Regions from separate parts of the Mycolicibacterium goodii genome, predicted to be linked through region 3. Evidence: predicted binding sites of a transcription regulator. Region 3 holds the regulator's gene; each other region holds the start of a gene.
The links. Region 3 encodes LexA, which represses DNA repair genes until DNA is damaged. Its sites were predicted from a motif close to CGAACANNTGTTCG; they were not measured.
Positions count from the first base shown of each region.

Region 1: AFA91_RS05100 (HNH endonuclease signature motif containing protein) is a predicted target of LexA. The motif match lies at 5,108-5,121, and genes of this name have one in related genera.
Region 2: cofD (2-phospho-L-lactate transferase) is a predicted target of LexA. The motif match lies at 6,852-6,865, and genes of this name have one in related genera.

Region 1 is NZ_CP012150.1:1,048,621-1,059,059, reverse strand. It holds gene AFA91_RS05140 (esterase family protein) at 1-70, opposite strand, end outside; gene AFA91_RS05135 (SDR family oxidoreductase) at 165-833, opposite strand; gene AFA91_RS05130 (winged helix-turn-helix transcriptional regulator) at 917-1,366, opposite strand; gene AFA91_RS05125 (heme-binding protein) at 1,465-1,863, opposite strand; gene AFA91_RS34630 (hypothetical protein) at 1,862-2,155, shown strand; gene AFA91_RS05120 (DUF4383 domain-containing protein) at 2,145-2,582, opposite strand; gene AFA91_RS05115 (PPOX class F420-dependent oxidoreductase) at 2,669-3,109, shown strand; gene lipE (lipase LipE) at 3,122-4,351, opposite strand; gene AFA91_RS05105 (peroxynitrite isomerase) at 4,348-4,857, opposite strand; gene AFA91_RS05100 (HNH endonuclease signature motif containing protein) at 5,126-6,607, shown strand; gene AFA91_RS05095 (class I SAM-dependent methyltransferase) at 6,613-7,245, opposite strand; gene AFA91_RS05090 (hypothetical protein) at 7,338-7,880, shown strand; gene AFA91_RS05085 (PepSY-associated TM helix domain-containing protein) at 7,976-9,343, shown strand; gene AFA91_RS05080 (copper chaperone PCu(A)C) at 9,336-9,830, shown strand; gene AFA91_RS05075 (Dyp-type peroxidase) at 9,823-10,439, shown strand, end outside.
Region 2 is NZ_CP012150.1:6,366,981-6,377,419, forward strand. It holds gene AFA91_RS29695 (amino acid permease) at 1-40, opposite strand, end outside; gene AFA91_RS29700 (FAD-dependent oxidoreductase) at 103-1,488, shown strand; gene manA (mannose-6-phosphate isomerase, class I) at 1,518-2,744, opposite strand; gene AFA91_RS29710 (hypothetical protein) at 2,748-3,830, opposite strand; gene AFA91_RS29715 (phosphomannomutase/phosphoglucomutase) at 3,827-5,245, opposite strand; gene AFA91_RS29720 (DUF3499 domain-containing protein) at 5,377-5,796, opposite strand; gene AFA91_RS29725 (metallopeptidase family protein) at 5,927-6,349, shown strand; gene AFA91_RS29730 (WhiB family transcriptional regulator) at 6,391-6,645, opposite strand; gene cofD (2-phospho-L-lactate transferase) at 7,072-8,055, shown strand; gene AFA91_RS29740 (coenzyme F420-0:L-glutamate ligase) at 8,052-9,404, shown strand; gene AFA91_RS29745 (NUDIX hydrolase) at 9,401-9,943, shown strand; gene manB (mannose-1-phosphate guanylyltransferase ManB) at 9,947-10,439, opposite strand, start outside.
Region 3 is NZ_CP012150.1:5,495,418-5,505,856, reverse strand. It holds gene hflX (GTPase HflX) at 1-776, shown strand, start outside; gene AFA91_RS25785 (PE-PPE domain-containing protein) at 789-2,534, opposite strand; gene AFA91_RS25780 (molybdopterin guanine dinucleotide-containing S/N-oxide reductase) at 2,620-4,911, opposite strand; gene AFA91_RS25775 (LGFP repeat-containing protein) at 5,203-7,662, shown strand; gene lexA (transcriptional repressor LexA) at 7,673-8,404, opposite strand; gene AFA91_RS25765 (LysM peptidoglycan-binding domain-containing protein) at 8,680-9,240, shown strand; gene nrdR (transcriptional regulator NrdR) at 9,402-9,854, shown strand; gene AFA91_RS25755 (PhzF family protein) at 9,851-10,439, opposite strand, start outside.

The DNA.
Region 1 (10,439 bases), 2.7 Mb from region 3:
CCAGCATGAGCACCGTCGCGGCAGCGGCCGCGACACGACGTGACAGCGTGGACAATGGCTTGGGCTTCACATGGGCACGCTAACAACGCGCGTTGCGACCGCCCGGGGGCCACGCCTGGCGTAACCCCTCTGTTATCAAGGCGATTCGCTTCCGCGATCGGAGTTCAGGCGGACAGGCTCGCCTTCACCAGGCGCGTCGCCTCGTCGCCGAGCACCTCGGCCACGCCGGCCTGCACACCGTCGAGGGCGGCCGCGGCGACGTGTGCGGGGTCGGACTTCTCCGCGTCGACGGTCGCTGCCATGTCGGTGTCCATGAATCCGACGTAGAGCCCGGTCACCGTGACGCCCTTGGGCGCCAATTCCTCACGGACAGCATCGGTCTGGGCCCACAGCGCAGCCTTCGCCGCGGCGTATGCACCGATGGTGGGCAGGTGCAGCCACGACAGGATCGACGCGACGTTGAGGATCGCGCCGGGAGCGTTGGCGACGAGATGCGGGACGAATGCCCGCGTGACGCTCAGCGTGCCGAAGAAGTGGGATTCCATCTGGGCGCGGATGTCATCGATCGGCCCGTCGAGCAGTCCGTTGAAGCTGGAGGTGCCCGCGTTGTTCACCAGCAGGGTGGTATCGGCGGCGAGTGCGGCGGCCGCGGCAACGCTGTCCGGATCGGTGATGTCGATGTGCACCGGGATCACGCCGTCGAGGGTGACCGACTCGGGGTTACGCGCGCCGGCATATACCTTGGCGCCGCGGGCGACGAGCTGCTGGGCGAACTGGCGACCGAGGCCGCGGTTGGCTCCGGTGACGAATGCGACGGATCCCTGAATTTTCACGGCTGGCTCCTCGGTTGCGCCTGCGAACAGGCTGACTTGGATTTGTGGAGTCAGAACCGCATGGGCGCGCGTTTTGTTCCCGTTCAGTTCCCGGTCGGGATGGTGACGACGTCGTCGATGGGGACCTCATAGCCGAGGTCGTCGATGAATGCGACGTGCACGGGACGGTTCGTCCGTCGGGCCCTGCGCTCCATGGTCGGGCCGGCGGGGCGGGGGAGGTGCTGGTCGCCCCACTGCTGCAGCGCGGACACCAGCACGTGCAACTCGCGTCCGGCAGGGGTCAGCAGATACTCCGGTCTGGGGCGCTGACCAGGCTCTTGATAAGGCTGTTTGGTCATCACGCCGTACTCGACGAGCGTCGCGAGCCGATCGCTGAGAATGTCGGCGCCGACCCCGAGCCGGGACTGGAAGTCGGCGAACCGGCGTGTTCCCAGCAGGGCCTCACGCAGGATGAGGATGGTCCAGCGCTCGCCGAGAACCGCGAGGCTGCGTGCGACGGAGCAGTCCAGGCTGTCGACGTTCTTGCGTGCCACCCCACCAGGATATGGCCGGACATGACGAGTCTCACTTGGGTTGACAGAGCCAGGGACTGCCCGCCGCCCCCAGCAGCGGCGGGCAGTCCAGCCGTGGATCAGCCGGCCATGAACTCGTCATAGGCAGCCGACAGCTCGGGTGACAGTGCCGTGACATTGCACGCGCGCTGGGTCTCGCCGATCGGCGCCAGGATGCCGCGCAGGTCGTAGTACTCCTGCGGGTTGGCGGTGAAGTACCCGCGCAGCGTGGCAGCCGCTTCCGCGCGCGGCTGGGTCATCGCCGTGGAGACGGCCTGGTTGGCGCCCGGGTGGGTGTCGAGGTAGGACTTGGCGGCGCCGGTCGCCATGCTGACCGTGTTGGCCACGCCGCTGCCGCTGCAGTCGGGTGCGGCCGATGCCGTCGGTGCCGCGATGACGGCTGCGGCGACGCCCCCGAGCAGACCGGAAGCACAGATGCCGACGATTCCGCGGCGCGCAGATATTCCAGTGAATTTCATGATCATTCCTTCTGTCGCGATGGGTCGCGATGTCGATCGGGTGTTTTCCCCGCCCGAATCGAAAGTAACCACGTTTGCCGCGAGCAAAACGTCACAGCATCTGCCGCCCCTCGGCTTTGCCGAAGCGTTACAGCGAAGCGACGTGAATTGCGCCTCAATCCGAGCGGCATTTGCGCTGCAGGGCGGGATGATTCTCAGAGACCGCCGGACCCTCTTAAATGATCGTGATCTGCTCGGTGATCGAATTGTTATCTGCGATCAAGGTCAGCTAAGCCGCGTCGTCAACGTTTGAGGCTTAGCTCGCTCAGTGAGTTGCGCAGGCCACCGTCCCGGCGGATCTGCACTGCCGCGACCGCGAACATGACCGCGGCGGTAACCAGATGGACGATGGCGTCGGTGATGTTGTTCGGGAAGGCAAAGATGTAGGCCACCTGATTGGAGAACAGCGCCCAGATGCCGGGCAGTGCGCCCGCGGCGCCGGCCAACAGCAGGTACAACACCGACCACGACTTTCGCAGGCACAGCAGCAGGCCCGGTCCGAAGAGCGCCAGCCCGGCCAGCGAATGCCAGCCGTTGAAATCCATGAAAAATATCCGTGCGGTAGGCGCGTCGGGGCCGATGGCGAAACTCGGTTCGATGAAGAAGCCGATGATCGCCTGAATCACGTGGAACAGCGAGATGATCGCCAGCCCCCACTGCGCGAAACTCCACTGTTTCATATTTCCGGACGCTACGACTACTACAACGTGTAGTCAATGGCGTTGCGGCTGCCGGATCGCGGGTTGCCGGCCGCTGTCTGCACAATGTGACCGTGACCTCTTCTGATGCGTTCGATCCGCGCTCCCTGCTGGCCGCGGCCCGGATCGGGGTGCTTGCCACCATCAAGGCGAACGGGCTTCCGCAACTGTCGCCGGTGACGCCGTACTACGACCGCGATGCCGACGTCATCTACGTGTCCATCACCGAAGGGCGCGCCAAGACCGCGAACCTGCGCCGCGACCCCCGCGCGGCACTTGAGGTGACCCGCGCGGACGGTTGGGCCTGGGCCACCGCCGAAGGTTCGGTGACGCTCACCGGCCCGGGAACCGATCCACACGGACCCGAGGTCGAAGCCCTCGTCGACTACTACCGCAGCGCCGCGGGCGAGCACCCCGACTGGGACGAGTACCGGTCGGTGATGGTGTCCGATCGCCGGGTGCTGTTGGCGCTGTCGGTCCAGCGGGTGTACGGCGAGCGGTTGCGCTGATCCGGTCGGGGCTCAGCTCCGGGGGATTTCGGCCGCGATCCGGTTGAGCACCGCCGGATAGCGATTGGTCTCGAAATGGGCGCCGGGCTTGCCGCTGCTGACGACGGCCGCGGACAGGCTGCGCGCCGGGTCGGCCCACACCGCGATGTCGACCAGTCCGGTGTGGCCGAACGCAGACTCGGTGTCGCGGCCGAACGGCCCGAAGCGTTTTCCGCCGAGCATGTACCCGGTGCCCCAGCGCATCGGTTTGAGGCCGGTCGCCACGTCGGGACGCATCCGTCGGCACGGTGCCGTCGCCGCGCGCAGCGTTTCCGGGCTCAGGATCCGCACGCTGTCCAATTCGCCACCGCGCCTGAGGATCTCGGCAAAACGTGACAGCTCGTCGGCATTGGACACCGTGCTCGACGACGGCACGATGCTGGTGAGGAACAGCGGCGTGTTGCTCAGCGGGATGATCCGGTCCGGCGTACCACCCACCGCGGCGCGGAACGCCGCGGCGATCGGCGCGGGCAACGGCTTGCCCGTGACGTGACTCGGTGCGACCAGGTCGACCTCGTGCGGCAGCACACCGTAATTCGTCCACCGGAACTTCAGCGGCTCGAGGATCTCCTCGGCCAGGATGTCGCGGATGTTGCGACCCGTTGCCGCCGAGACGATCTCGCGGATCAGCGGACCCCACGTGAGGCCGTGATAGATGTGGATCAGTCCGGGCCGGTAGACGGGTTTGAGCGCGGCCAGCTGTTGGCGCGTGTACTCACTGTCGTTGACCTTCGTGACATCCGGGCGCGGGCCGGTGTGGATCGGCACGCCCGCGCTGTGGGTCATGACGTGGCGGATCGTGGTGCGGTCCTTGCCGTGGCTGGTGTACTCCGGCAGGTAGTCGCACACGCGATCGTCGAGCGAGAAGTGGCCGCGCTCGACGAGCATGTGCACCACGGTCGAGCTGATCGCCTTGGCGGCCGAGTACACACAGAACGGGGTCTCGGGTGTGGCGAGAATCTTCTCGGCGTCCGGTGAGTCGTCGGGGCCGTTGCCCCAGCCGTGGCCGATCGCCCTGTTCAGTACGACGTTTCCTTTGTGCCGCAGGCACACCTGGATCGCGGGGTGCAGGCCCGACCGATACCAGTGCCGCACCGACTGCCAGATCCGCTCGATCGCCCGCGGGTCGATGGCGGAGTGGTCCTCTTCGCCGATCGTCGTCACCGCGTCCAGATCGGCGGGCACGCAGATCTTGCCGGTCATGCGGGATTCCTGCGCAGTGTCGCCGCCAAGTGGTGTTGCAGGGGCTGCCCGACGGCGCCCATCTGCAGGGTGTACGTCAGCTCGTCGCCGTCCACGCGGATCGAACGGGCAAGCGCGCTCACGTGTTTCGCCGATGCGGTCAGCCCGATGGTGGTGGCTTTCAGGTCCATCGCGATGCGGTCGCCGTCGACGGTCAGCGTGCCCTCCTGGATCTCGGTGATGCCGGTCGGGTGCGCGAGCACCCACTCGACCCGTTCCGGCGCCGGGACCCGGATGTAGCCGACTTCGGCGTGCAGCGGGCGCCCGTCATCGCGGGCCCTGGTGCGCTGATGGTAGGTCAGAAACGGCTTGCCGACGTGGCCGAAGCTGATCTCTTCGAGATACTCGAACGATTCGATCGTCGGATACTCACCCGCACCGGGCCCGGCCCACCTGCCCAGTAGCGGAGCCAGTGCGGCCAGGTTCGGATGGAGGTTCGGATGAACGTTCGGGTGAAGCTCGACCACAGAGGCCAGGGTACGGGTCGGGCGTCACACCCCGCACCGCGCCTGGCACCGTGCCCCGCACCACACCTTGCACCGCGAGCGGGCGTGTTTGTTGGTCGACACGCCGGGTTTTATCAGCAGTCGGCGCACGCTCGCCGGCGACGAGTGTGCGCGCGGTGTTGAACCCGGGTTCTCGTGTACCACAATCACTTTCACCAATCCGAACTCATTCACAACAGCTGTCACAAACCGGCTGATTTTGTCGGTGTATCGAACTAGTGTTCGAAGAATGACGGCAGAGGTGGAGGCGGCGGTCGCAGCCCTGGGCACGGCGCTCGACGCCCTGCTCGCGCTACCTCAGGGTGCGCTCACCGAAGCCGATCTGTTGGACATCTGCGCGGGCTTGCAGGATGCCCGCAACCGGATCCCTGCCGTCGAGCACCGCGCCATCGCCGCGTTGGGTGAACAGACCACCCCCGCCGCGATCGGGGCGAAGTCCTGGCCGGCGGTGATCCAGACCCGGCTGGGCATCTCCGCCGAGGAAGCCCGCCGCCGCTGCACCGACGCCGCCGAACTCGGCCCGCGGGTCTCGCTGACCGGCGAAGCCCTCGCCCCCAAACGAGAACACATCGCCGCCGCGCAAGCCGACGGGGCCCTCACTCCCGACCACATCACCGAACTGTTCAAGTTCTTCGACAAGTGCCCCGACTGGGTCGGCTACGCCGAGCAGTGCCGGCTGGAAGAAACACTCGTCGCCGGGGCCGTGGGGGCAGATCCTGAGACCGTGCGTCAAGCCGTCAACCACGCCCTGTTCCTGTTGGATCAGGACGGGCCGGCCCCGTCTGAGGACGTACGCAAGAAACCTCTCGGCATCACCTTCGGCCCACAACAACCCGACGGGTCCTACGAACTGCGCGGCAGGGTCAGCGCCGAGTTCATGGCGACCTGGCAGCCGGTCGACGAGAAGTGGGGTGCCCCCGGAATGTGCAACCCGGCCGATGACACCCCGTGTGTCTCCGGCACGCCGAGCCAACACCAGATCGACACCGATGACCGCACCGCACCCCGACGCCGCCACGATGCGATGCTCACCGCCTTACGTCACATCGTCGGCAACAAAGACCTGGGCCAGATCAACGGGTTGCCCGCCACCATCCTCATCACCACCACCCTGCGCGAGCTGGAATCCGGCGCCGGAGTGGCGATCACCGCCGGCGGCACCAAACTGCCCATCGCCGATCTGATCCGCATGGCCGCCCAGGCGTATCACTACCTCGCTGTCTACGACGAGCACACCGGCATCCCGCTGTATCTCGGGCGGGCCCGCCGCACCGCCAGCGCCGGGCAACGGCTGGCGATCTGGGCCCGTGACCGCGGCTGCACCCGCCCCGGGTGCACTGCCAACGGCTACCGCTGCCAAGCCCACCACGCCAACACCGACTACGCCAAGGGTGGCCTGACCGACGCCGACGCCCTCGCGCTGGCCTGCGGATGCGACAACCGCCTCGTCGGCGACGAACCCAACAAATGGACAACCCGCATCAACGACCACGGCGAATGCGAGTGGATCCCACCGGAGCTCCTCGACCGCGGCCAACGACGCACCAACACCTACCACCACCCCGAAACCCTGTTCCGGGACACCAAGAGCGGGAACCCCACTGGCAGAAAAGGAGACAACAGGACCGGAGACAGGGCCGGCGGCGAGAACCGGAACGGTGACAGCCGTAAGAACGCGGACGCGGCCGGGGACGATGACGGACCCGGATAGCGCCGTCAGCGGATCGGGCCTCGGTGCGCGATGATGAACGCCTGGGCGGCGGTTTCGTTCAGGTGGTGCAGGCGTTCGCGTTTGGACGTCACGTGCACGGTGAAGCCGGTCGCCAGCAGCGCCTCGTGCACGGCGCCGATGTCGTGGCGCAGGAATGTCATGTCGACCTTGTGGCCGAACGCCTCGTCGAAGACCAGCGGAGGAGCCTCCGTCTGAAATCCGAGAAGCAGCCAGCCCGGTTCGGTGAGCACCCGGCCGAACTCGGCGAACAATACGGCCAGCCGATCGGCAGGCGTGTGGATGATCGAGTACCACGAACAGACCCCGGCGAACGTGCCATCCGGGTAGGGAAGCGAGAACATGTCCGCCACTCGATACCCGGCATCGGGATGGCGCTGCCGCGCGAGCGACACCATGGCCGGCGAACCGTCGACGGCATCCACTCGATGCCCCGCGGCGCCGAGTTGAGCGGTCGCCTGACCGGGTCCGCAGCCGACGTCGAGCACGTGGTCTCCGCCGGACTGCTGGACCAGATCCGCGAACGCCCGAATCACGGCGCGCTCGAAGGGCCTGGATGCGAAGTCGTCGGGGAAAGCCCGGGCGTACTCGGTGGCGATGACGTCGTACTGGTCGTACACGGACACCACGGTAGGTGGGAGCCTCGCGGCGAACCAGACACCGAGCATGACCAGCAACGAACGCCTCGAGTGCGCCGGGTAGAGTTCCGCTGGTGAGCACCCTCACCGACCATGCTGCGCATCTGCGCGGCGGTCTGGTGGGCGTGTGTTCGGCGCTGACCGCGGCGGTGGCGCACACCGCGGCCGGCGGGGTACCGCCCTCGGGTAGCCCGCTGGTGGTGCTGCTGATCGCGTGCGCGACGCTCGGCGCCGCGGTGGGTGGTTTCACGCCGCAGACCCGCTCGACTGCGACAGCCCTTTTGATCCTGGGGCTGGGGTCCGGGCAGGCCCTCGGCCACCTCACTCTCGCCATGACCGGCGGGCATCACCATGGCGACGCCTTGGTGAGCGCACCGATGCTCGCGCTGCACGCCGGTGCGGCGGTCGGGCTCGGCCTGCTGATCGGCGCGGTCGAATACCTGTACATCGTCTGCGCAACCGTCCTGAGCTGGTTGCGCCTGTTCGCCGTCGGCCGGGTCAAACCGGCGGGCGACGTGGCCTGGTGGCCTTCCGACATCGTTGTGGCACGCCCGGTTCTGCTGCGTGCCGGTCTGGGAATGCGAGCGCCGCCTCGGGCGCTCGCGGCAGGCGTCTGACGCCCGCACATCGCTTCATGTGAGCCCGTCGGCATCGGCGGGCCGTTTCCGTTGCGCACACACATGCGCGAAACCCCTTGAGCGAAAGCATTTCCATGACCACAACCTCTGACGATCAACCACGCACTGAATCACCTCCGACCCCATCCACCACTCGCGCGGCGATCCGCCAACTGCTGATGCGGCTGCACTTCTACGCGGGCGTGTTGGTGGGCCCGTTCATCTTGATCGCGGCCGTCACCGGCCTGCTGTACGCATCGATCCCGCAGATCGACGCCATGGTCTACCGCCATGAGCTGACCGTTGACCATGTCGGCCAACAGCGCCTACCGCTGGCCGAGCAGCTCGCGGCGGCCCGCGCGGCCCATCCCGAGGGCACGGTGCAGAGCATCCGGCCGCCTGCGACCCCGGACGAGACGACGCAGATCCAGTTGGGTGTCGACGACGTACCGCCGGACTACGCGCGAACCGTGTTCGTCGACCCCTACACCGCCGAGGTGCGCGGCGCACTGACCACATACGGCCAATGGATGCCGATCCGGGCGTGGTTCGACGAACTGCACCGCAACCTGCATCTCGGCGCGTTCGGCCGGCACTACAGCGAACTCGCCGCGAGCTGGCTGTGGATCATCGCGTTGGCCGGCCTTGCGCTGTGGTTCTTGCAACGTCGCGACAGGCTGTCCCGGCTCGTGGTTCCGGACCGGGCGGCCGGCGGCCGCCGCAAGGCCATGTCCTGGCATGCCGTGATCGGTGTCTGGGTCCTCGCGGTGCTGCTGGGGTTGTCGGTCACCGGCATCACGTGGTCGCGCTACGGCGGGGAAACCGTCAGCGCCCTGCAGGCCGAGCTGAACTCCACGGCGCCCAGCGTCGACACCACCGCGCCGGTACACCACGGTCACGGCGCACGCACGACGACACTCGACGGCGCCGACACCGTGCTGAAGACCGCCGAACAGGCGGGACTCACCGGCCCGATGTGGCTGTACCCGCCGGCCGAACCCGGTGCGGCGTGGACGGTTTCGGAACGAAAGCGTGACTGGCCGACGCGAAACGACTCGATCGCGGTGGACCCGCACACCGGGGCCGTCACCGACCGGGTGGACTTCGCGGACTGGCCCCTGCTGGCCAAGCTGACCCGGTGGACGATCGACGCCCACATGGGGCTGCTGTTCGGTGTGGTGAACCAGATTGTGCTGGCGCTCAGCATGATCGGGTTCATCGCTCTGATCGTGCAGGGCTACCGCATGTGGTGGCAGCGCCGCCCGACGCGCGGATCGAAATGGGCCGTGGGGCGTCCACCCTTGCGTGGTGCGATCCGCGGCCTCCCGTGGTGGGGCATCACCGCGGTGGCCGTGACGGCCGTGGTGATCGGCTGGTGCCTGCCGTTGTTCGGGGTGAGCCTCGCGGCGTTCCTCGTGGTCGACGCCGTCATCGCCAGCAGAAAGCAGAAGCGGAATGCATAGAACAGCAGTCATTTTCGGTGCAACTGCCCTGATCCTCGCGGGCTGCACGCAGGAACACCGGGACCAGGCCATGGCGGAAACGGTGACGTTCGCCGACCCGTGGGCCAGTGCGGCCGACTCCGGTATGACGGCCGTGTTCGGAACGCTGCACAACTCGGGGCATCACGACGCACATGTGGTCTCGGCAACCTCGCCAGCGGCCACGATGGTCGAACTCCACGAGGTTACGGCCGACGCATCCGGGGCAAAGATCATGCGGCCCAAGGACGGTGGGTTCACCATACCTGCCGGCGGTGGACATGAACTGGTCCCCGGCGGTGACCACATCATGTTGATGGATCTCACTGCGCCGCTGCAACCAGGTGCCGACGTCGCGGTGACGGTGACGTTCGAGGACGGCTCGTCGCTGCCGGTCCGGGCCCAGGTGCGCGACTTCCCGGGCGGCAAGGAGAACTATCAGCCGGCAGAACCGCAAGATCATGGCTGACGGATCCTCATTGAGGGTCAACCGGCGGCGCCTCCTCACCGGGGGTGCCGCCGCGTTGGCCGCGGGTGCGGCGGTGACGGCATCCGGTGTGGCCAACTCCGCCGTCGTCGACCATGGATTCGGTACCGACATCGAACCGTTCTACGGCCCACACCAGGCCGGAATCGCCACCGCCCCACAGGCATACGGTGTATTCCTGGCCTTCGACGTGAAACCCGCGGGCACCCGCAGCGAACGCGACACCGTCACCGCGATCCTGCGCCTGTGGACCGTCGACGCCGCCCGGTTGACCGCGGGCCTGCCCGCGGTCGCGGACACCGAGCCGGAACTGGCGACCCGCCCGGCCCGGCTCACGGTCACCGTCGGGATCGGACCGCACCTGATCAGACGGCTCGGCGTGGCGGCCCCGGAATCGGCACGGGAACTGCCGGAGTTCGGCCCGGATCGCATCGAGCCGAAGTGGTCGGGTGGCGATCTGCTGTTGCAGATATGCGGGGACGACCCGGTGGCGATCGCGCACGCGACGCGGGTGCTCACCAAGAACGTCCGGTCGATGACCGCGCAGAGGTGGCGCCAGACCGGGTTCCGCAGCGCGCGGGGCGCCGACCG
Region 2 (10,439 bases), 870 kb from region 3:
TCGACTGCTCAACAGATTTGGTACGCCACCGTGTCGTCATAGTTTTCGTTGCCTCTCGTTTTCCGCCCGGCTCACGTCATGTTCCCATTACCGTGGCAGTCGATGAGTACGACTCTGGAACATTCCCCCACCCATGTCATCGTGATCGGCGGCAGTGTCGCCGGTATGTGCGCGGCTCGCGTGCTCTCCGAACATTTCGACCGTGTCACGGTGTACGAGCGTGACGAGCTGCCCACCGAACCGGTGAACCGGAGCGCGGTACCGCAGGGACAGCATGTGCATCTGCTCATGGCCCGTGGCGCACAGGAACTTGAGGCGATATTCCCGGGCATGCTCGACGACATGGCGCGCGCCGGGGTGCCGGTGGTGCGCAACCAGCCGGAGTCGATCCACTTCACCGCGGGCGGTCACCTCCTCGGTACCGGCCAGACCCTCGAATCGAACTTCACCGCATATGTCCCCACCCGCGGTCGACTGGAATGGCAGATCCGCGAACGGGTGCTCGCGCTGCCCACGGTCTCGGTGCTGCGCGGCGGGATCTCGAGTCCCCAGTTCGACGCGGCGACGCAACGGGTCACCGGCGTGGTTCTCGACACCGGAGAGACCGTCGCGGGCGATCTCGTGGTCGACGCGTCCGGACGTGGCAGCCGGCTTCCGGTGTGGTTGGAGGAGTGGGGATTCGAGCGTCCCCGGGAGGATTCGGTCAAGATCGGTGTGACGTACGCGTCGCACCGGGTACGCATCCCCGAGGGCCTGATGGCCGAGAAGATGGTGCTGGTGAGCGCCTCCCACGACGAGGGTCTGGGCATGGGCATGCTGTTCCACGAGGACGGCGTCTGGACGGTCACCGCGTTCGGGGTCGCCAAGTCCGAACCCCCGAAGGACCTCGCGGGGATCTTGGCCCAGGCCGACACCATGCTCCCGCCGCACATCAGCGCGGCGCTGCGGGCTGGGGAACCGGTGGGCGAGATGAATTTTCACAAATACCCGGTGGCCAAGTGGCGCCGCTACGACAAGATGCAGCGGTGGCCGGAGGGCATCCTGCCGTTCGGTGACGCGGTCGCCAGCCTCAACCCCACCTACGGTCAGGGCGTGACGATGACGGCGCTGCAGGCCGCCAATCTGCGATCCGTGCTGTCGGCCGGTAAACAGGACCTCGTCTCGCGCCTGGCGGATCGCACCGCGCGGACGACATTTCCGGTGTGGCTGATGAACGCCGTCGCCGACCACATCGCCCATGGCGCCGAGGGCCCCAAACGGTGGTGGTACCGGCCGCTGTACAACCTGTTCGACCAGTTCCTCGGTGCCGCCGAGACGGATCCAGTTCTGGCGGAATGGTTTCTGCGACGCACCAGCCTGCTCGACAGCCTCTACCTCGCCCCGTCGCCTCGGGTGGTCGGGCGGGCGATCCGGCACAACGCCGGGTTGTGGCTCGCCGAACGCACCAATCGCACGGCCCGTCGCAAGAGCCTCGCCTCCGCCGGTTGACCCGCGGACCTGCTGGTCTGGCCGGGCGACTAGATCCCGACGGTCACCCGGAACATGGCGGCGGGCAGTTCGGCAGTCAACCGGATCGGGCCGTCGTCGGCGGCCACCCACGCCGCCTCACCGCGGTTCAGTTCCAGTTGCCCGGTCTTGGCGTGCACCGTCGCCGAACCCTCGGTGCACAGCAGCATCTGTGGTCCGTCGTGGCGCGAGTGCGCGTCGATCTCGTGCCCGAGGTGTTCGCCGTCGAGTCGCAGCACCGACACCGCGAACTCCGGCGCAGGCGTCTGGTACACGAGTTCCTTTGCGTCTTCGACGATCTCGGGCCGCAGACGGTCCTCCGGCGTCGGCGTGAAGTCCAGCACGCGCAGCAGTTCCGGCACGTCGACGTGCTTGGGGGTCAACCCGCCGCGCAGCACGTTGTCGGAGTTCGCCATGACCTCGACACCGACGCCGTGCAGGTAGGCGTGCAGGTTGCCCGCGGGCAGGTACAACCCCTGCCCCGGCTGCAGCACGATCCGGTTGAGCAACAGGGAGGCGAGCACGCCCGCGTCACCTGGGTACCGCTCGCCGAGCTCCAGGACGGTCTTGGCCTCGGCCGCGAAAGTCTTTTCCCCAGAACGGATGTAGTTGATCGCGCCGTCGAGCACCGCGGGCACCAGCACATCGAGGTCGGGTTGGGGTGCGGTGATCCAGGTGGTGAACAGCGCCCGCAGACCGTCTGCGTCCGACTGGTCGGACAGCAGGTTGATGTAGGGGTCGAGGTCGGAGACGGCCAGCGTACGCATCAACTCGACGGTGCGCGCGACCGGCCGGAACCCGGCCAGGGCGTGAAATTCCTCAAGCGCGACAAGCAATTCCGGCTTGTGGCTGCGGTCGCGGTAATTGCGCACCGGCGACGAGATCGGGATCTCCAGGCGGTTCTCCCGGTCGAACCCCTCTTTCGCCTGCTCGGCGCTGGGATGCGCCTGCAGCGACAACGGCTCGTCCGCGGCGAGCACCTTCACCAGGAACGGGAGCGCATCTCCGAAGCGGGCGACCGCAACACCGCCGAGTTGCCCCTCGGGATCCTCGGCCACCGCCTCCAGCAGCGACCTTTCCCCGTCGTCGGTCTGCAGCCACGCCGGGTCGGCGGGATGTGCACCGAACCACAACTCGGCCTCGGGATGGACTGTGGGACTTGGCCTGCCCGTGAAGTCGGCAATGGCGGTACGCGAACCCCAGGCATAGGTCCGCACCGCTCCCCGTAGCAGATGCACTCGTTAACCTCGAACCAATTTCGAATAGACGGCTGCCATCTCCAGTCGCACAGCCAGTATCGCCACTTGTTGTTCCGGACGCCCCGCGGGCAGCGTGGTTCCTGCGGAATCCGGTACGTCGTCCGCGCTGATCGTCGAGATGTCGTCGAACCCGCCGATGCGCGCGGCCACCGTCTGGCGCTCGGCGTCGGTGGTCAGCACGAATGTCCGCAGCCGGTTGGGCAGCGGCCCGTCGATCTCCTCGTCGTGGAACAGCGACCGCTCACCGATCTCGCCGCGCGCACCGCTGCCGAGGGTGGCGAGCACATCGGAGAGTCCGACGGCCGACACCACTTGCCCGGCGATCCGCAGCATCATGGTGGCGCCGTGGCGGGCCAGCGCCAGGGTCGCCGCGGTGTCGCCCGCCAGCACCACGTCGGTGCCCGCCATGCGCTCCACCAGGGTCTTGGCCGCATTGGTGAACAGGTCCCGAGCGGCGCTGTTGCGCAACGCCTCGGCGTCCAATTCGTCGGCCAGTGCCGCCAGATCGACGTGCGGGTCGCGGCTGCGGTCGTGGTTGATCATGTACAGCGCGGCCAGGCCCACGGCGAGGTAGCGGACGAAAGCGAAGTCGTCGGGAACCCACAGCCGCGGCTCGACGACTACGGCGCGCCCGGCCGAGACGTCGCGCAGCGGACCCTCGTACGGCGCGGCCACGACGACGCTGGCGCCGCGGCGGACACCCACCGCCGCCGCGTTGACGAGTGCCGGATCGCCCGGGTCGTCTCCGGCCACCACCAGGACGTCGAGTGCGCCGATCCACGGCGGGGCCTCGGCCGCGAGCACGATCGGCGCGGCCGCCGACGGGCCGATGGTGGCCGCGAGCACCGCGCCGGCATGCTCGGCCGTCCCGCGGTTGGCGACCCAGATGACGGTGCGCGGCGGGTCGTCGGCGCGCAACCGGTCGAACAGTCCCTCGTCGAGTGCGGCCGCGGTCGCCCGCACCTGCGCTCCGGCCATCGCCGCCGCCCGCAACAGCCCTCCGCGATCGGCGGCGAGCAGTCCGTCTCCGTCGTCGAGGTCCACGGCGGCGCCCAGCGCGTTCACGTCACCGCCTCGTTCACCGTCCCGTTCACGGACTTGCTCTCGTTGGTGGCGCGGATGAGGTTGGCGATCCGGTCGACGACCGTCTGCACCTCCTCGGCGGTGCGCGCCTCGACGTTGAGCCGAAGCAGCGGTTCGGTGTTGGAGCTGCGCAGGTTGAACCAACAGTCGTCGCCGAGGTCCACGGTGACGCCGTCGAGGTGGTCGATCGAGTGGATCGCCGGACCGTAGGACTTGAGCACCGCCTCCACGCACGCCGACGCGTCGCTGACGGTGAAGTTGATCTCGCCGGACGCCTCGTAGCGCTGGTAGTCGGCCATGATCTCCGACAGCGGGCGGTCCTGTTCGCCGAGCGCGGCCAGCACGTGCAGGGCCGCGAGCATTCCCGAGTCGGCGCCCCAGAAGTCGCGGAAGTAGTAGTGGGCAGAGTGCTCGCCGCCGAATATCGCGCTGGTCTCGGCCATCAACGTCTTGATGTAGGAGTGCCCCACCCGGGCGCGCACCGGGGTACCGCCGCGTTCGGTGACGAGTTCGGGCACCGCGCGCGAGGTGATGAGGTTGTGGATGATCGTCGCGCCGATCTCGCGGGTGAGTTCGCGTCCCGCGACCAGAGCCGTCACCGCCGACGGTGAGACCGGGCGGCCGAGTTCGTCGACGACGAAGCAGCGGTCGGCGTCGCCGTCGAACGCGAGCCCGATGTCGGCGCCCGACTCGACGACGAAGCGCTGCAGGTCGACCAGGTTGGCCGGGTCCAGCGGGTTGGCCTCGTGGTTGGGGAAGGTGCCGTCGAGTTCGAAGTACAGCGGCAGGACGGTCGCCCCTGGGATGGGCCCCAGCACGGCGGGCGTGGTGTGCCCGGCCATGCCGTTGCCCGCGTCGACGGCGATGCGCAGCGGGCGGGACCCGCCGAGATCCACCAGGGAGCGCAGGAATTCGCCGTAGTCGGCGAGTACGTCGCGGTCGGCGACGCTGCCACGAGGACCGTCGTGGGCCGGCACGCCGCCGATGACCTCTTCGGCGATCACGGCGAGCCCGGTGTCCTTGCCGACCGGCTTAGCGCCGGCGCGGCACAGCTTGATGCCGTTGTAGGTCGCGGGGTTGTGGCTCGCGGTGAACATCGCACCGGGGCAGTCCAACAACCCTGACGCGAAGTAGAGCTGATCGGTCGAGGACAGACCGATCCGGACCACGTCGAGGCCCTGCGCAATCACCCCGTCGGCGAAAGCCGACGCCAGCGCGGGCGAGCTCGATCGCATGTCGTGGCCGATCGCCACCCGGCCGGCGCCTTCGCCGCGGACCAACCGGGCAAACGCACCGCCGACATCGGCGACGAAGGGCTCGTCCAGCTCGGAGCCGACCAGGCCGCGGACGTCATAGGCCTTGATGACACCGTGAACAGCCGCTGCTGGCCGAGACATAGAACTCCTTGTGAAACGGGATCGTTGGCGCCAGCCTAACCGCCTGGCGACATCTCCGGGTTCACTACTCCGGCGTCGTGCGCCGTCGGATCCCACGAGCTCTCAGTACGCCGAACCGGGCACGTCGCTGATCAGTCGGTGGGGTCGGGCAACACCCGCAAGTGGCCGCGTCGCCGACCGTTGGACTCGGGCTGCCGCAACGGCGGCGCGATCACCGCGCCACCGCCGGTGCCGGTCGCCGGATCGGAGAATCCGGCCACGACGCCGTTGACCGGACCGGCTCCCGTGCGTCCTTCGCGTACCGCGTCGGCCAGGGCGACGAGATCGTCCTCATCGGGGTGCGTCGGCAGCGGTCCGGCGTGGCGGACCAGCTCCCACCCCTTGGGGGCGGTGATCCGGCTGGCGTGGCCCACGCACAGATCCCAGGAGTGAGGTTCGGAAACCGTGGCCAACGGCCCGACGACGGCCGTGGAGTCTGAGTAGACGAAGGTCAGCGTCGCCACGGCATAGTGCGGGCACCCGGGCCGGCAGCAGCGACGGGGAACATTCACGCACCAGAGATTATCTTGGCCGATCGCCGGGCGCCGCCGGACACGCGCAGCCGCGGATCGCCGATCCCGAACCGTTACGATCATGACCGTGGCTCGGCTGAACCATCGGCGTTCGCGTCGCGGGCGCGAAATCCGCGGACCGCTGCTTCCGCGATCGGTTCCGGGGTGGCGCAGCCGCGCCGAGCGCTTCGACATGGCGGTACTCGAGGCCTACGAGCCGATCGAGCGTCGATGGTCGTCGAGGATCAGCGCACTCGATGTGGCTGTCGACGAGATTCCGCGGATGACCCCCAAGGATCCGGACAGTGTGCAGTGGCCACCGGAGGTGGTGGCGGACGGTCCGATCGCACTGGCGCGGTTGATACCGGCGGGGGTGGACGTCAGGGGGAATTCGACCCGGGCGCGAATCGTGTTGTTCCGCAAGCCCATCGAGCGCCGGGTCAAAGGATCCGATGAGCTGGCTGATCTACTGCATGAAATCCTGGTGGCGCAGGTGGCCACCTATCTGGGCGTCGAACCGTCGGTCATCGACCCGACGATCGACGACGAGTAGCGCGGGCGGCACGTCGCGAGCGGTGCGGCCGCGCCGCGCGTCTAGATGATGCCGCGCTTGAGGCGTCTGCGCTCGCGCTCGGACAGACCGCCCCAGATGCCGAAGCGCTCATCGTGTGCGAGCGCGTATTCCAGGCACGCGTCCCGAACTTCGCACCCCTGGCAGATGCGCTTGGCCTCTCGGGTAGACCCACCCTTCTCCGGGAAGAACGCCTCAGGGTCGGTTTGCGCGCACAGGGCACGCTCCTGCCATTGGTCGTCTTCGGGTTCCGGAGCAACATCAAACGAATCTGGCACCAGACTCAGTTGAGGACGTCCAGATGCCCCCGTCGGTGTCGATCCGGTGTCGATGTGCGGTGCATGGTCTACCGAGCCGAACAGTCGGCCGTCGAACCGGACTACACGATCGAAATCGCCGCTCTCATAAGACATATCCCCCGCCTCCTCACTCGGTCTCGTAGATCCTCAGTGGAGCCCCACTATTGTGATATGCGGCCATCATTCGAACAGTTGATCGAATCTCGGTCCGCGACACCGGAATCGGTCACCAACCGAAAAATGACACTGCTGTGATTACACACGTGTTAGCTGTCGGGGTCAAGCTCCAGGGCACGAATTCATACCATCTCGTGATCTCAATCCGGCGCGTCGCGACATCGGCGTGTCCTGCTCGTGACGACGTCGTTTCCGTCCGGACCGTCCGAAGGCCTAGGGTCGGACGTTGTGAAGATCACCGTTCTGGTCGGCGGAGTCGGCGGCGCACGGTTTTTGCTGGGCGTGCAGAACCTGCTGGGTCTCGGCTCCTTCGCCGACGGCCCCAGCAAGCATGAACTCACGGCTGTCGTCAACATCGGAGACGACGCATGGATGCACGGCGTTCGCATCTGTCCAGACCTCGACACCTGCATGTACACCCTCGGCGGCGGAATCGACCCCGAGCGCGGCTGGGGCCACCGCAACGAAACCTGGAACGCCAAGGAGGAACTCACGGCCTACGGCGTGCAGCCCGACTGGTTCGGCCTGGGCGACCGCGACCTGGCAACCCACCTGGTACGTAGCCAGATGCTGCGCGCCGGCTACCCCCTTTCCCAGGTGACCGAGGCGCTCTGCAAACGCTGGCAGCCGGGCGCGCGGTTGCTGCCCGCGAGCGACGAGCGCAGCGAGACCCATGTCGTGGTCACCGATCCCACCGACGGCGAGCGGCGTGCGATCCACTTCCAGGAGTGGTGGGTGCGTTATCGGGCAAAGATCCCCACGCACAGTTTTGCGTACGTCGGTGCAGAACAGGCAACAGCCGGACCGGGCGTTCTGGAAGCCATCGGCCAGGCCGACATCGTGTTGCTGGCGCCGTCGAACCCCGTCGTCAGCATCGGCCCCATCCTGCAGATACCCGGCATCCGCGGCGCGCTGCGCTCCACCGCGGCCCCGGTGATCGGTTACTCCCCCATCATCGCCGGAAAACCGTTGCGCGGCATGGCCGATGAATGTCTCAAGGTGATCGGCGTGGAAGCGACGTCACAGGCCGTCGGAGAATACTTCGGTGCGCGTTCGGGCACCGGGCTGCTCGACGGGTGGCTCGTGCACGAGGGTGACCACGCCGAGATCGAGGCAGTGAAGGTGAAAGCGGTCCCACTGCTGATGACCGATCCCGAGGCCACCGCGGCGATGGTGCGCGCCGGTCTCGACCTCGCCGAGGTGTCCCTGTGAACGCCGAGCACGGTTCGGCCGACCGGGTCGAGATCCTGCCGGTTCCCGGCCTGCCGGAGTTCCGGCCCGGCGACGACCTCGTCGGTGCGCTCGCCGCTGCGGCGCCGTGGCTGCGGGACGGCGACGTGCTCGTGGTCACCAGCAAGGTGGTCTCGAAATGTGAGGGCCGCATCGTGGCCGCGCCGTCCGATCCCGAGGAACGGGACGCCCTGCGACGCAAACTCATCGACGACGAGGCCGTGCGCGTCCTGGCCCGCAAGGGCCGCACCCTGATCACCGAGAACGCGATCGGCCTCATCCAGGCCGCCGCCGGGGTCGACGGTTCCAATGTCGGCTCCACCGAACTGGCGCTGCTGCCGGTCGACCCGGACGGCAGCGCGGCCGCGCTGCGCGAGGGGTTGCGTGAGCGGCTCGGCGTCAGCGTCGGCGTCGTCATCACCGACACCATGGGCCGGGCGTGGCGCACCGGGCAGACCGACTTCGCCATCGGCGCAGCGGGTCTGACCGTGCTGCACGGGTACGCCGGTTCCCGCGACCGCCACGGCAACGAGCTGGTGGTCACCGAGGTCGCCGTCGCCGACGAGATCGCCGCGGCCGCCGATCTGGTCAAGGGCAAGCTCACCGCGATACCGGCCGCGGTCGTCCGCGGGCTGCGACTGCCCGACGACGGGTCCAACGCCCACCGGCTGCTGCGCTCCGGCGAGGACGACCTGTTCTGGCTCGGCACCGCCGAGGCCATCGAACTGGGCCGCAGGCAGGCCCAGCTGCTGCGCCGCTCGGTGCGCCGGTTCAGCGCCGAGCCGGTCCCGCACGACGCCATCGAAGCCGCCGTCTCCGAGGCGCTCACCGCGCCCGCGCCGCACCACACCCGACCCGTGCGCTTCGTGTGGGTGCAGAGCCCCGAGACCCGCACGCGTCTGCTGGACCGCATGAGGGAACAGTGGCGGGCCGACCTCACCGCCGACGGCCTCGCCGCCGACGCCGTCGAGCGCCGGGTGGCGCGCGGGCAGATCCTCTACGACGCGCCGGAAGTGGTGATCCCGTTTTCGGTTCCCGACGGCGCGCACAGCTATCCCGACACGGCCCGCACCGAGGCCGAGCACACCATGTTCACCGTGGCGGTCGGCGCGGCCGTACAAGGCCTGCTGGTTGCCCTCGCGGTGCGCGACATCGGCAGCTGCTGGATCGGCTCGACGATCTTCGCCGCGGATCTGGTCCGCGCCGAACTCGAGCTGCCTGATGACTGGGAACCCTTGGGCGCCATTGCGATCGGCTATCCCGAAGAGGCACCACACCCACTGCGGCCACGCGATCCGGTGGCCACCGACGAACTGCTGGTGCGCAAGTGAGCCTGCACGATTCGGCCACGCGACTGCTGACCGACTGGCAGCCACCGGATCCCGCGCAGGACTCGTTGCGCCATGCGGTGCTGTCGTTTCTGGCGGCCCGGTCCGACGCGTGCCTGCGCACCTGCGTGCCCGGCCACATCACCGCGTCGGCACTGGTTCTGGACCACACCGGAACACATACGCTGCTGACTCTGCACCCGCGCTTCGGGCGCTGGCTGCAACTCGGCGGGCACTGTGAAGACACCGATCCCGACGTCCACGCCGCCGCACTGCGCGAGGCCACCGAGGAATCCGGTATCGCGGGGCTGGCGATCGAGAAGAATCTGGCCGCGCTGCACGTGCACCCGGTCACCTGCTCGCTCGGGGTGCCGACCCGCCACCTCGACATGCAATTTTTGGTGCACGCCCCCGAGGGCGCCGAAATCGCCTGCAGCGACGAATCGTTGGACCTGCGGTGGTGGCCCCTCGACGCACTGCCCGAGGGCACCGACTTCGGCCTCGACCAACTCGCCCGGGCGGCACAGGCCGCGACTCGTTAAGCCTCAGACGTCGGTCGAGTAGCGGATACCGCCGTCGGGAATCGTCACACCGGGCCACACCCGGGCGCCACGCAGCAGTTCGCAGCGCGCGCCGATGTCGGCGCCGTCGCCGATCACGCCGTCGCGGATGAGCGCGCGGGGCCCGATGCGGGCGCCGAAGCCGATGATCGAGCGTTCGATCACCGCGCCCGCCCCCACCCGGACACCGTCGAAGATCACCGCACCGTCGAGACGCGCGCCCGCGCCGATCTCGGCGCCGCGGCCCACCACGGTGCCGCCGATCAGCAGGGCACCCGGGGCGACACCCGCGCCGTCGTGCACCAGCGACTCACCGCGGTGGCCGTTGAGCGCCGGCGAGCCGGCGATACCGCGCACCAGGTCGGCCGAACCGCGGACGAAGTCCTCCGGGGTGCCCATGTCCCGCCAGTAGGAGGTGTCGACGTGGCCGTAGAGGCGCAGACCGTCGGCCAGCAGGCCCGGGAACACCTCGCGCTCC
Region 3 (10,439 bases):
GCCGACGCATCCGCGAGCGAATGGCCAAGCTACGCCGTGAGATTCGCGAGATGAAGAAAATTCGCGACACCCAGCGCAGCGGCAGGCGGCGCAGTGAGATCTCCTCGGTCGCGATCGTCGGCTACACCAACGCTGGCAAATCGAGCCTGCTCAACGCCCTCACCGGCGCCGGTGTGCTGGTCGAGAACGCGTTGTTCGCCACGCTCGAACCCACCACGCGCCGCGGCGAATTCGACGACGGCAGGCCGTTCGTGCTGACCGACACCGTCGGGTTCGTGCGGCATCTGCCGACGCAGTTGGTGGAGGCCTTCCGGTCGACGCTGGAGGAAGTGGTCGACGCCGACCTGCTGATCCACGTGGTCGACGGATCCGACGTCAACCCGCTGGCCCAGATCAATGCGGTGCACACCGTGATCAACGAGGTCGTCGCCGAGTACAACATCGCGCCGCCGCCGGAACTGTTGGTGGTCAACAAGATCGACGCGGCCACCGGGGTGGGGCTGGCGCAACTGCGACGCGCGCTGCCCGACGCGGTGTTCGTCTCGGCACGCACCGGTGACGGGCTCGGCAAACTGCGTTCCCGCATGGGGGAGTTGGTCGAATCCACCGACGCCACCGTCGACGTCACCATTCCCTACGAGCGCGGTGATCTCGTCGCCCGGCTGCACGCCGACGGCCGCGTCGACGCGACCGAGCACACCGACGCGGGCACCCGCATCAAGGCGCGGGTGCCCGCACCGCTGGCCGCGGCGCTGCGCGAATACGCCACCTTCTGATCCGCCAGGCGCTCAGGCGGCGTCCTTGGTATCCGACGCCGCCTTGCTGTCCCCGGCGTCCTTGGCGTCGGTGGTCTTCGGGGTGGCGCCGGCTTTGGCCGGGCTCTTGATGCCGAGCGCCTTGCTCACCGACTTCACGAAATCGCGGACCGGATTGCCCTTGATGCCAAGGGCTTTGCGCAGCGACGGCCGGTCCGCTTTGGGCGTGGTGTTCTCGGTCGTCAGTTCCTCGCCCGGCTTGGCGACCGGGCTGATGCGGATGAGCGGCTTGGGGTCCGCCTTCGGGTTCTCGATTACCGGTTCGGTGTCGCCCGGTGTCGCCTCGGCTGCGACGACGCCGGCGGTCTCCTCGGTCGTCGCTTCAGGTGTCGCCCCGGTCTCGTCGGTGACGGTTTCCACGGTGCCCTCGTCGGTCATGCCGTTGTCGGTCACGACGTCGTCGATCACTCCGTTGTCGACGACGTCGGTGTCGGTGACGCCGGTGGCGAGCACGTCGTTCTGGTCGGCGTCGCCGGCTTGGATCCGGTTCTCGGTGTCACTGCGCTGCTGTGTGGCAGGAGCCTGGACCGTGACGGTGGTCGACCCGGGTAGCGGTGTCAGGCCCGGGGTCAGCGCGGCGTTGATGCCCTCCGGGATGTCGTTGATCAGATCGCGGATCAGCTTCACCGGGTCGATGCGGGGGATCAGCCCCGCGGGTGTCGGCCTGCCGTAATCGGTCCGGTCGTAACCGGTTTCGATCAGGGTTTGGGTGAGCGGGGAGATCAGGTCGACGAGCGGGACGATCAGCGCCGAGGTACCCGTCGCCGCGGCGAAATCGAGCAGCGGCTGCATGATGGGCAGTGTCCTGGCCGGCAGGGTCACGTAGATCGTGTCGCCGTGGCGCTGGCAGTGATTGGCCGCGGTGCACCCGTTTGGCGCATTCGCCGCGGCGATCGCATCCTGGATCTCCGTCGGGGTGTAGCCGTACGGCGTGGCGGTCGGGGGTTCGTCGTCGTCGGGTGCCAGGTAGGTGCCGTGCACGTACCAGAACCCGGCCAGCGCGTTCGCGGTCGCCAACAGGTTCAGCGGATAAGCCGGGAAGTCGACGACCCCGTCGTACATCAGCGCGAAGTCGGTGGCGCAGTGGCTGCCGTCGGAATGCTCGCACGTGTCGGTGGGCGTCGGGTTGCCGAATGTCGCGTCGAGGATCGGCACCGTGCCGAGGAACGCGAGTCGTTCGAAGAAGCCGCCATTGGGGCGCTGCGGGTTGCCGATGAAGAAGAAGTTGAGGTTGTCGGCGTTGGCCGGGTTGTCGAGGTTGCCCTTGACGATGCTCGACACGGTCGCACCCTGCGAGTAGCCGAAGATCGCGATGTGGTCGTCGTCGGTGAAATCCGGGTCCACCAACAGGTTGTTGTACGTGGTGGTCAGGCTGGTGACCCCGCTGGCCACCGACACGTTCCACTTGGCGCCCTCGAGTCCGCCCCACCCGGGCAGCGGTATCGGCCAGAACTGCGCGATGTAGGGAACCGCGATGGGAGGTTCGCATCCGTCGACGCAGTCCCCGCCGGGCACGAGGTAGTGGTTGACCGCGTTTTCCATGTAGTTCTGCACCACAGCCGGATTGGGGGTGCCGGTGCCGGGGACGACCAACGCATACGTCACCACCAGGCGCACGGCCGACGAGATCGTCGAGGCGAACGCGAGGGCGACGGTGCCGATCAGCACCACCACAGTGACCAGGATGGTCCGAGGAATGGAACGCGTGTTGATACCCATCGGCCCGTATCTCCTTCTGCCGAGTCAGCAAAAGGAATCTTCGCACCGGCGGGCGATGGTCACGTGAAAATGCGGAAAATCGCCGTCAGCGCAACGTGCGGATCACCGGCGGCTCGTGTGCCCGGACCGGCGGGACGGGTCCGACGAACTTCTCGATCTCGACGAGTACGTGCGCGCCGGTGCAGCCCCTGGCCAGAGATGACGTGCCGACGTCGTCGGTCAGCACGTTCGGATTTCCGTGCAAACACAAAGAATCCGGGTCGGCGGGATCGGCCGGGTCGTACCACGCACCGGTCGAGAGCTGCACCACGCGGGGCAGCATGCCGTCGTCGAGCACCACTCCGGCCAGGCATGCGCCGCGGTCGTTGAACACCCGCACCACGTCGCCGTCGGCCAGGCCGCGGGCCTCGGCGTCCGCCGGGTGCATGCGGACCGGCTCGCGCCCTTGGACTTTCGTTGCCTGACTGGTCGCCCCGCCGTCGAGCTGGCTGTGCAGCCGGCTCGCGGGCTGATTGGCCAACAGGTGCAACGGATACCGCCTGGCCCGCTCACCGCCGAGCCATTCGGCCGGCTCGTACCAGCGGGGGTGGCCCGCACAGTCGTCGTAGCCGAAGCCGGCGATGTCCTGCGAAAAGATCTCGATGCGCCCGCTCGGGGTGCCGAGCGGATGCGCATCCGGGTCCGCGCGGAAGTCCTCGAACAGTGTCAGACCGGTGTCGGTGGGCAAACCCACATGTCCCCTCGCCCAGAACTCGTCGAACGTCGGGACATCGAAATCCAGGCCCGCTGCCCATTTCTCGTACAGGTGCACAAGCCATTCCCAGGCCGAGCGGCCCTCGGTGAACTGCTCGCCGAAGCCCAGCCGCTCGGCGAGCGCCGAAAATGTCGTGTAGTCGTCGCGGGAGTCGGCGTACGGTTCGGCCAGCTTCGGCATGGCCACCAGCAGCGGATCGTTCTTGGAGCCCGAGAAGTCGTTGCGTTCGAACGATGTCGTCGAGGGGACGACGATGTCGGCGTGCTTGGCCATCGCCGTCCAGTACGGGTCGTGCACCACGATGGTGTCCACGCGGGCCAGCGCGCGGCGCAGCCGCGGGATGTTCTGGTGGTGGTGGAACGGGTTGCCGCCCGCCCAGTACACGCATTTGATGTCGGGGTAGGTGAGCCGTAAACCGTTGTAGTCGAACGGCTCACCGGGATGCAGCAGCATATCGGTGACGGCGGCCACCGGGATGAACGTCCGCACCGGGTTGGGGCCCTGCGGCAGCGACGGCAGGCGGCAGCGCAGCGGTGCGAGCCCGGGTTCGTTCATCGAGCCGTAGCCGTGACCGAAACCCCCTCCGGGCAGCCCGATCTGGCCGAGCATCGCGGCCAGCGTGACACCCATCCACGGTGCCTGCTCACCGTGGCGAGTGCGCTGAAGCGACCAGCTCACCGTGACGATGGTGCGCTTGGCGGCCATGCGGTGCGCCAGCGCGATAAGGGTGTCGGCGCTCAAACCGCTGATGTGTGCCGCCCATTCGGGCGACTTCGGGACACCGTCGTCGTGGCCGAGCAGATAGCGCTCGAAACGTTCGTAGCCCGTGCAGTAGGTGTCGAGGAAGTCCCGGTCGGCCAGACCGTCGGTGGCGAGCACGTACGCCAGGCCGAGCATCACCGCGACATCGGTGCCGGGACGCAACGGCAACCAATCGCAGTCGCCGTCGATGTCGTCGCGCAGCGGGCTGAAGGACGCGATCCGCCCACCGCGGCTTCGAAAACGCTGTAGCGCGTTGCGCATCGGATGCGCGGTGGTGCCGCCGTCGTTGATGCCGGTGTTCTTCAATGGCATCCCGCCGAAACACACCATCAGATCGGTGTGTTCGACGATGACATCCCACTGGGTCGAGCGCTTGAACAGGTCGTCGTGCGTCCCGACCACCCGCGGCATTATCGCCCCGGTGGCGCCCAGACTGTAGGAGTGCCGCGAAAACGTGTAGCCGCCAAGCATCTTCAGGAAGCGGTGCACCTGGCTCTGGGCGTGGTGGAACCGACCGGCGCTGGACCACCCGTAGGAACCGCCGTAGATCGCCTCGTTGCCGTACGTGTCGACCACACGGCGCAGTTCGGTGGCGAGCAGTTCGACCAGCTCGTCTGAGGACACCGCGACGAACTCGTCGGCGCCGCGCTCGGTGCTCGGCCCCGGCCCGTCCCGCAGCCAGCCGCGTCGCACCGCCGGACCCGTGATACGCGAGCGGTGCCGGATCGAACCGGGCATGTTGCCCAGAAGCGGTGAGGGATCCGCGTCGTCGGGGGGTGGGTTCACGGCCGCGATGTCGCCGTCGACGATCTCAGCGGAGAAAACCCCCCAATGCGTGAGGCTGGTGGGGGAGTGCGGCATACCCGAGAGTTTACGGTCGGCCCTCGACCCTCGCGCGCCCGCCGTGACGTGCGCGTTCGGACGCCGCGCAGCGTGCCCGGGTGTGCTGCGGACGAAGCGCGGCGCAACGCCGAAACTGGACTGCTGTCTGCGCGGATTTCCCTCTGCAGCGGATTTTCGGAAGTATTACACCGAGTTTGTCCGAGTTTTTTGGTCAAGATCGGCGATGGTCCTTGGTAATCGGAGCCTGCTGACGCAGAGTTGTCGGCGAGATAGATTCGGGGCAGCTTTGCCGAGCTAGCGGGAGGGTGCATGACGAGGCCGGGAGCGAAGCTGAACACCGCTGTTCGGCGGCTGACGATCGGCCTGCTTGCAGTGGCCCTCGCGGGGCTGTTGGTACCGGCGGTCGCGTCCGCGACGCCGGAATCCGACGCAGACGCCGCGATCAACTCCGCGTGGGAGGTCAGCGGCGGCGACGGTGGCGCACTGGGCCCGCGCCAGGGCGGTGTCTACCCGATCGGCTCGGGATTCGGCCAGAACTTCACCGGCGGCAAGATGTTCTTCACGCCCGACACCGGTGCGCACTACGTCCAGGGCGCGATCCTGGAGAAGTACGAGGCGCTGGGCGGCCCCGCCGACAGCGACCTCGGATTCCCCACCATCGACGAAGGTGCCGGCCGCGCCCCGGACAGCCGGAACTCGACGTTCAGCGCCCCCGACAACCCGGTGATCTTCTGGACGCCCGCCACCGGGGCCCGCGTGGTGCGTGGCGCCATCAACGCCGCATGGGACAAGCTCGGCGGTTCGGCAGGTGTGCTGGGTGTGCCGTCAGACGACGAGAGCTACGACGGCGACGTGGTGCGCCAGAAGTTCACCGGCGGCGAGCTGTCGTGGAACCGGAAGACCAAGGCCTTCACCACTGTTCCGCCCGAACTCGCCGACCAGCTGACCGGTTTGCAGATCCCGGACGATCCGGTCTCGGCGATCGCCGCTGCGCGCCGTGCGGCCGGCGGCCCGATGGGACCGTTGGGCGCCAAGGACGGCGATGTGTACAAGATCGGCGATGCGGGCGGCCTCGGCCAGAACTTCGAGGGCGGCAAGATTTTCTTCAGCCCCGAGACCGGGGCCAACGTGGTCAGCGGCCAGATCCTGGAGAAGTACGAGAGCGTGGGCGGGCCGCAGGGCGACCTCGGCTTCCCGACGAGCAGCGAGGCCGACGGCGGGCTCGGGCCGAACAGTCGCATCGCCACGTTCGCCGCACCCGACAAGCCCGTGATCTTCTGGACGCCCGACTACGGCGCCGTGATCGTACGCGGCGCGATGAACGCGGCGTGGGAGAAGCTGGGCGGGGCGGCTGGAACGCTCGGCGCGCCGACGGCCGACCAGACCGAGGACGGCAACGTCATCACCCAGAAGTTCAGCGGTGGCGCCATCTCATGGGACCGCTCGGACAACACCTTCACCACCGAGCCGGCGAACCTCGCATCCGACCTCGAGGGGCTGGAGATCCCTGGACTGGCGCAGACGCCTGCGCCTGCCGCTCCGCAGCAGCCGCAAGAGGACTCCAAGCCGTTCTCGTGGCACTGGAGCTGGTGGTGGCTGGTCGCGCTGATCCCGGTGCTCGTGCTCGCCGGGCTGGTGGTCGGTGCGGCGTTGTGGCACCGGCGTCGTAACCGCGGCGACGGATTCGACCACGAGCCGTTCGACGGGGACCACTACGACGACCACTACGACGATGACCACTATGGCGATCATGGCGACGACCACTACACCGACGATCGTTACGACGACTACGCGGGCCCCGACGAGCGCCGGGATGATTATGGGTCGCAGGACGATTACCGCGAAGGCCGCTTCGACGCCGAGCGTTACCGCCAGGAGGCGCCCACGGTCACGCCGGGTGCGCCCGATCCGTATGCGCACGGTGCCGACGATGCTGTGACGTCGCGGTTCGCCGGCACCGATCACGGGAACGAGTCGGTCGCATCGCCTTTCGACGGCCCGACCGACGTCTCGATGCCGATCAGCCATTGGGCTGCACCCGGCGCCCGGCCCGCCGGCGATGAGGACGATCAGCCCGAGGACTCGGCAGCACCGGCTCCCGCGCCCGACCGCGACTTCGAGGACCGGGACCACGTGGACGCGGCGTACGAACGCGATGAGATCGACGACGACGAGTTCGACGACGACGACGAGTTCGACAGCGAAGGCGATGAGGGCGACCGGGCCGACGTCGAGGCCGACCTGGCGGACGACCTCGAAGACGACTACGAGGACGATCTCGAGGACACCGACGACGACACCGACACCGACGCCGATTTCGAGGACGATTTCGAGGACGACTTCGACGCGGCCCGCGAGAACGCGGCGCCCGGTGACGCGGGCGCCGGGGTCGCGGCTGCGGCAGGCGCGTTCGCCGGGCCGGTGCCGGTCACGGCTGGGTTCAACCGACCGGCGTTCGAACAGCAGCAAAATCCCGACGACGTCGACACCGCACCGACACGCGTGGTGACGCCCGCGGACCTGCGCAGTGATCCGCCGAGCGGGCGTCACGCGGCCATCGAACTCGATGAACCGGTGCCGAGCGCCACCGCGCTGCACCTGCCGTTGGACGATCCGCGGCAGGCCCCGGAGGGTTATCCGGTCAAGGCCGACACGAAGACCGGCATGTATTGGGCACCCGACAGTGAGGACTACGAGGAGGCCGTCGCCGAGATCTGGTTCGCCAGTGAGGAGTTCGCCCGCACGAACGGCTTCGTACGGGCGAACTGAGAGCCGCGGCTCAGATCTTGCGGATCACCGTCACGACCTTGCCGAGCACGGCCGCGTCGTTGCCGGGAATCGGATCGTAGGCAGGGTTGTGCGGCATCAGCCACACCTGACCGCGGGCACGCTTGAAGGTCTTGACGGTGGCCTCGCCGTCGATCATCGCGGCGACGATGTCGCCGTTGTCGGCGACGTTCTGCTGGCGCACCACGACCCAGTCGCCGTCGCAGATCGCGGCGTCGACCATCGAGTCACCGACGACCTTGAGCAGGAACAGTGAGCCCTCGCCGACCAGTTCGCGCGGCAGCGGGAACACGTCCTCGACGGCCTCCTCGGCCAGGATCGGGCCACCCGCGGCGATACGCCCGAGAACCGGCACGAACGTCGGCTCCGGAAGTGCGTCCGAGCCCGCCACGTCGGTCGTGACGACGGCGGCGGCCGCCGGATCATCGACCGCGCGCACGTCGACGGCTCTGGGCCGGTTGGGATCCCTGCGCAGATACCCCTTGCGCTCGAGGGTGCGGAGCTGGTGGGCCACCGACGACGTCGACGTGAGACCGACGGCGTCGCCGATCTCGCGGATGCTCGGTGGATAACCCCTGCTGGTCACCGAGGCGCGGATGACCTCGAGGATGGTGCGCTGACGTTCTGTGAGGCCGCTGTCGACGGCGCGGCGCCGGCCGGCGCCGTCCGTCTCGGCCGGAGTTTCGGTGCTGCCGTCCGTGAACTCGCCGGTGTCGTCGCTCATGGCGCCGAATCTAATACCTGTTTCGGCATTAATCAAACATGTGTTCGAGGCGTGTCGTCGCCGTGATGTCGCCTCGATATTGCCTTGCTGCCGCCTTGACGTGGGCCGTTGCCGTCGGCCCGATGTGCGGGCGGGTGCCGCCCATCGGCGTCGACCGAACTTGTCGGTACCCCGTCCTATATTTCGCAACAGTTCGATCACACGTTCTATCGTTCGAACATGTGAGCGACTATATTCGAACACAGGAGCGAATACGCCGGACGAAAGGCAAAGAGATGGCCACCCTCGACATCCCCGTCGACATCCCCGTCGACATCCCCATGGACACGCGGTACGCCACCGGCAGGACGGCAGGCTGCACCGCGACGCGGACTCCCGTCCGGACTCCGGCCCGCGGTGCCGTCCGGACCGTGCCGACGCCGCAACGCGTGCGGCCACGCGGAGATCGTCCGGTCCGCGGGCCGCAACCCGGCCGCCCCGGCGGCGCGGCACTGCGTCACCGCGGCACCGGCGTGCTGATGTCGCGCGCATCGCACCGCCGTCGCCCGATCACCCCGGTGACCACGGTGGTGCTGGCGCTCGTCGCCGCGGGCATCACCGTGTGGCTGGGTCTCGTCGCCCAGTTCGGGGGAGTGCTCGGCTCGTCGGCCCCGGTCTCGGTGCCCAGTGAGCTCGCCGTGGTGCAGGTGCAGTCGGGGGAGACGTTGCAGCAGGTCGCCCGCCGCGTCGCACCCGATGCCCCGGTCGCGCAGGTGGTCCAGCAGATCCGTGACCTCAACCAACTGGAGTCCGCGGCGCTCGACGCCGGACAGACCCTCATCGCTCCCGTCGGCTGAGGCTCGACATGGGCGGCGAATCGGCCTGGCCGGCAATACCGCTCGCCGCCGAAATGTGCCGATATGCACCACTGCGTACGGCAGTGAGTCAGCTCGCACCGACACAGGTACGCTCAAGAGCGCTCGAAGTGTTGGTCTGGCGGCGTGACGAAGGAGCGGTGATGCATTGTCCGTTCTGCCGTCACCCTGATTCCAGGGTGGTCGACTCCCGTGAAACCGATGAGGGTCAGGCCATCCGCCGACGTCGTTCCTGCCCCGAGTGCGGCAGGCGTTTCACCACGGTCGAGACCGCGGTGTTGGCGGTGGTCAAACGCAGCGGCGTCACCGAACCGTTCAGCCGCGAGAAGGTGATCCGCGGAGTCCGGCGCGCATGTCAAGGCCGTGACGTTGACGACGATGCGCTCAATGTCCTGGCGCAGAAGGTCGAGGATGCCGTGCGCGGCCTCGGCACCCCCGAGATCCCCAGCCATGAGGTCGGTCTGGCCATCCTGGGCCCGTTGCGCGAGCTCGACGAGGTGGCCTACCTGCGCTTCGCTTCGGTGTACCGGTCCTTCTCGTCCGCCGAGGATTTCGAACGCGAGATCGAGGCGCTGCGCGCCCACCGCGGCGCCTAGAGCCGGCGGGTACCGTCGTCGACCACGCGACCCGCCACCCGAACCCAGCCGTCCGGACTCCACTTGGTGCGGATGACCGATCCCTTGCCCTGGATGATCTCCAGATCCCGGCTCAGATAGTCGGTCATACGGACCGCGGCCGAGCCGGTCGCCTCATCCTCGCGGATGCCCAGATCCGCGGCGAACATACGGGAGCGCACGATGCCCTCGTTCTTGTCGATCCAGGTCCACAGATAGTTCTCGACGTCGTCTTCATAGTCGTCCGGATCGGCCGCCATCAACTCCTCCACCGACGACAGGTCGTAGATCGCGAACTCCGGGGCCCACTCCGAGCGGGCGCTGACCACGGCCAGATCCCCGTCGTAGGAGACCTGCACGATGCCTGCCGGAACCTGCAGCGTCTTGATCGGGGTGCCTATGTCCCGCAGGTACCACGCGGCTCCGACGGTAGGGTGCCCCGCGAAGGGCATCTCGGAGGTCGGGGTGAAGATGCGGGCGTGCGCGGTGTGGCTGTCCGGTTCGGGCAGATCGATGAATATCGTTTCGCTGTAACCCAATTCCGCGGCGATCCGTTGACGGTCCGCG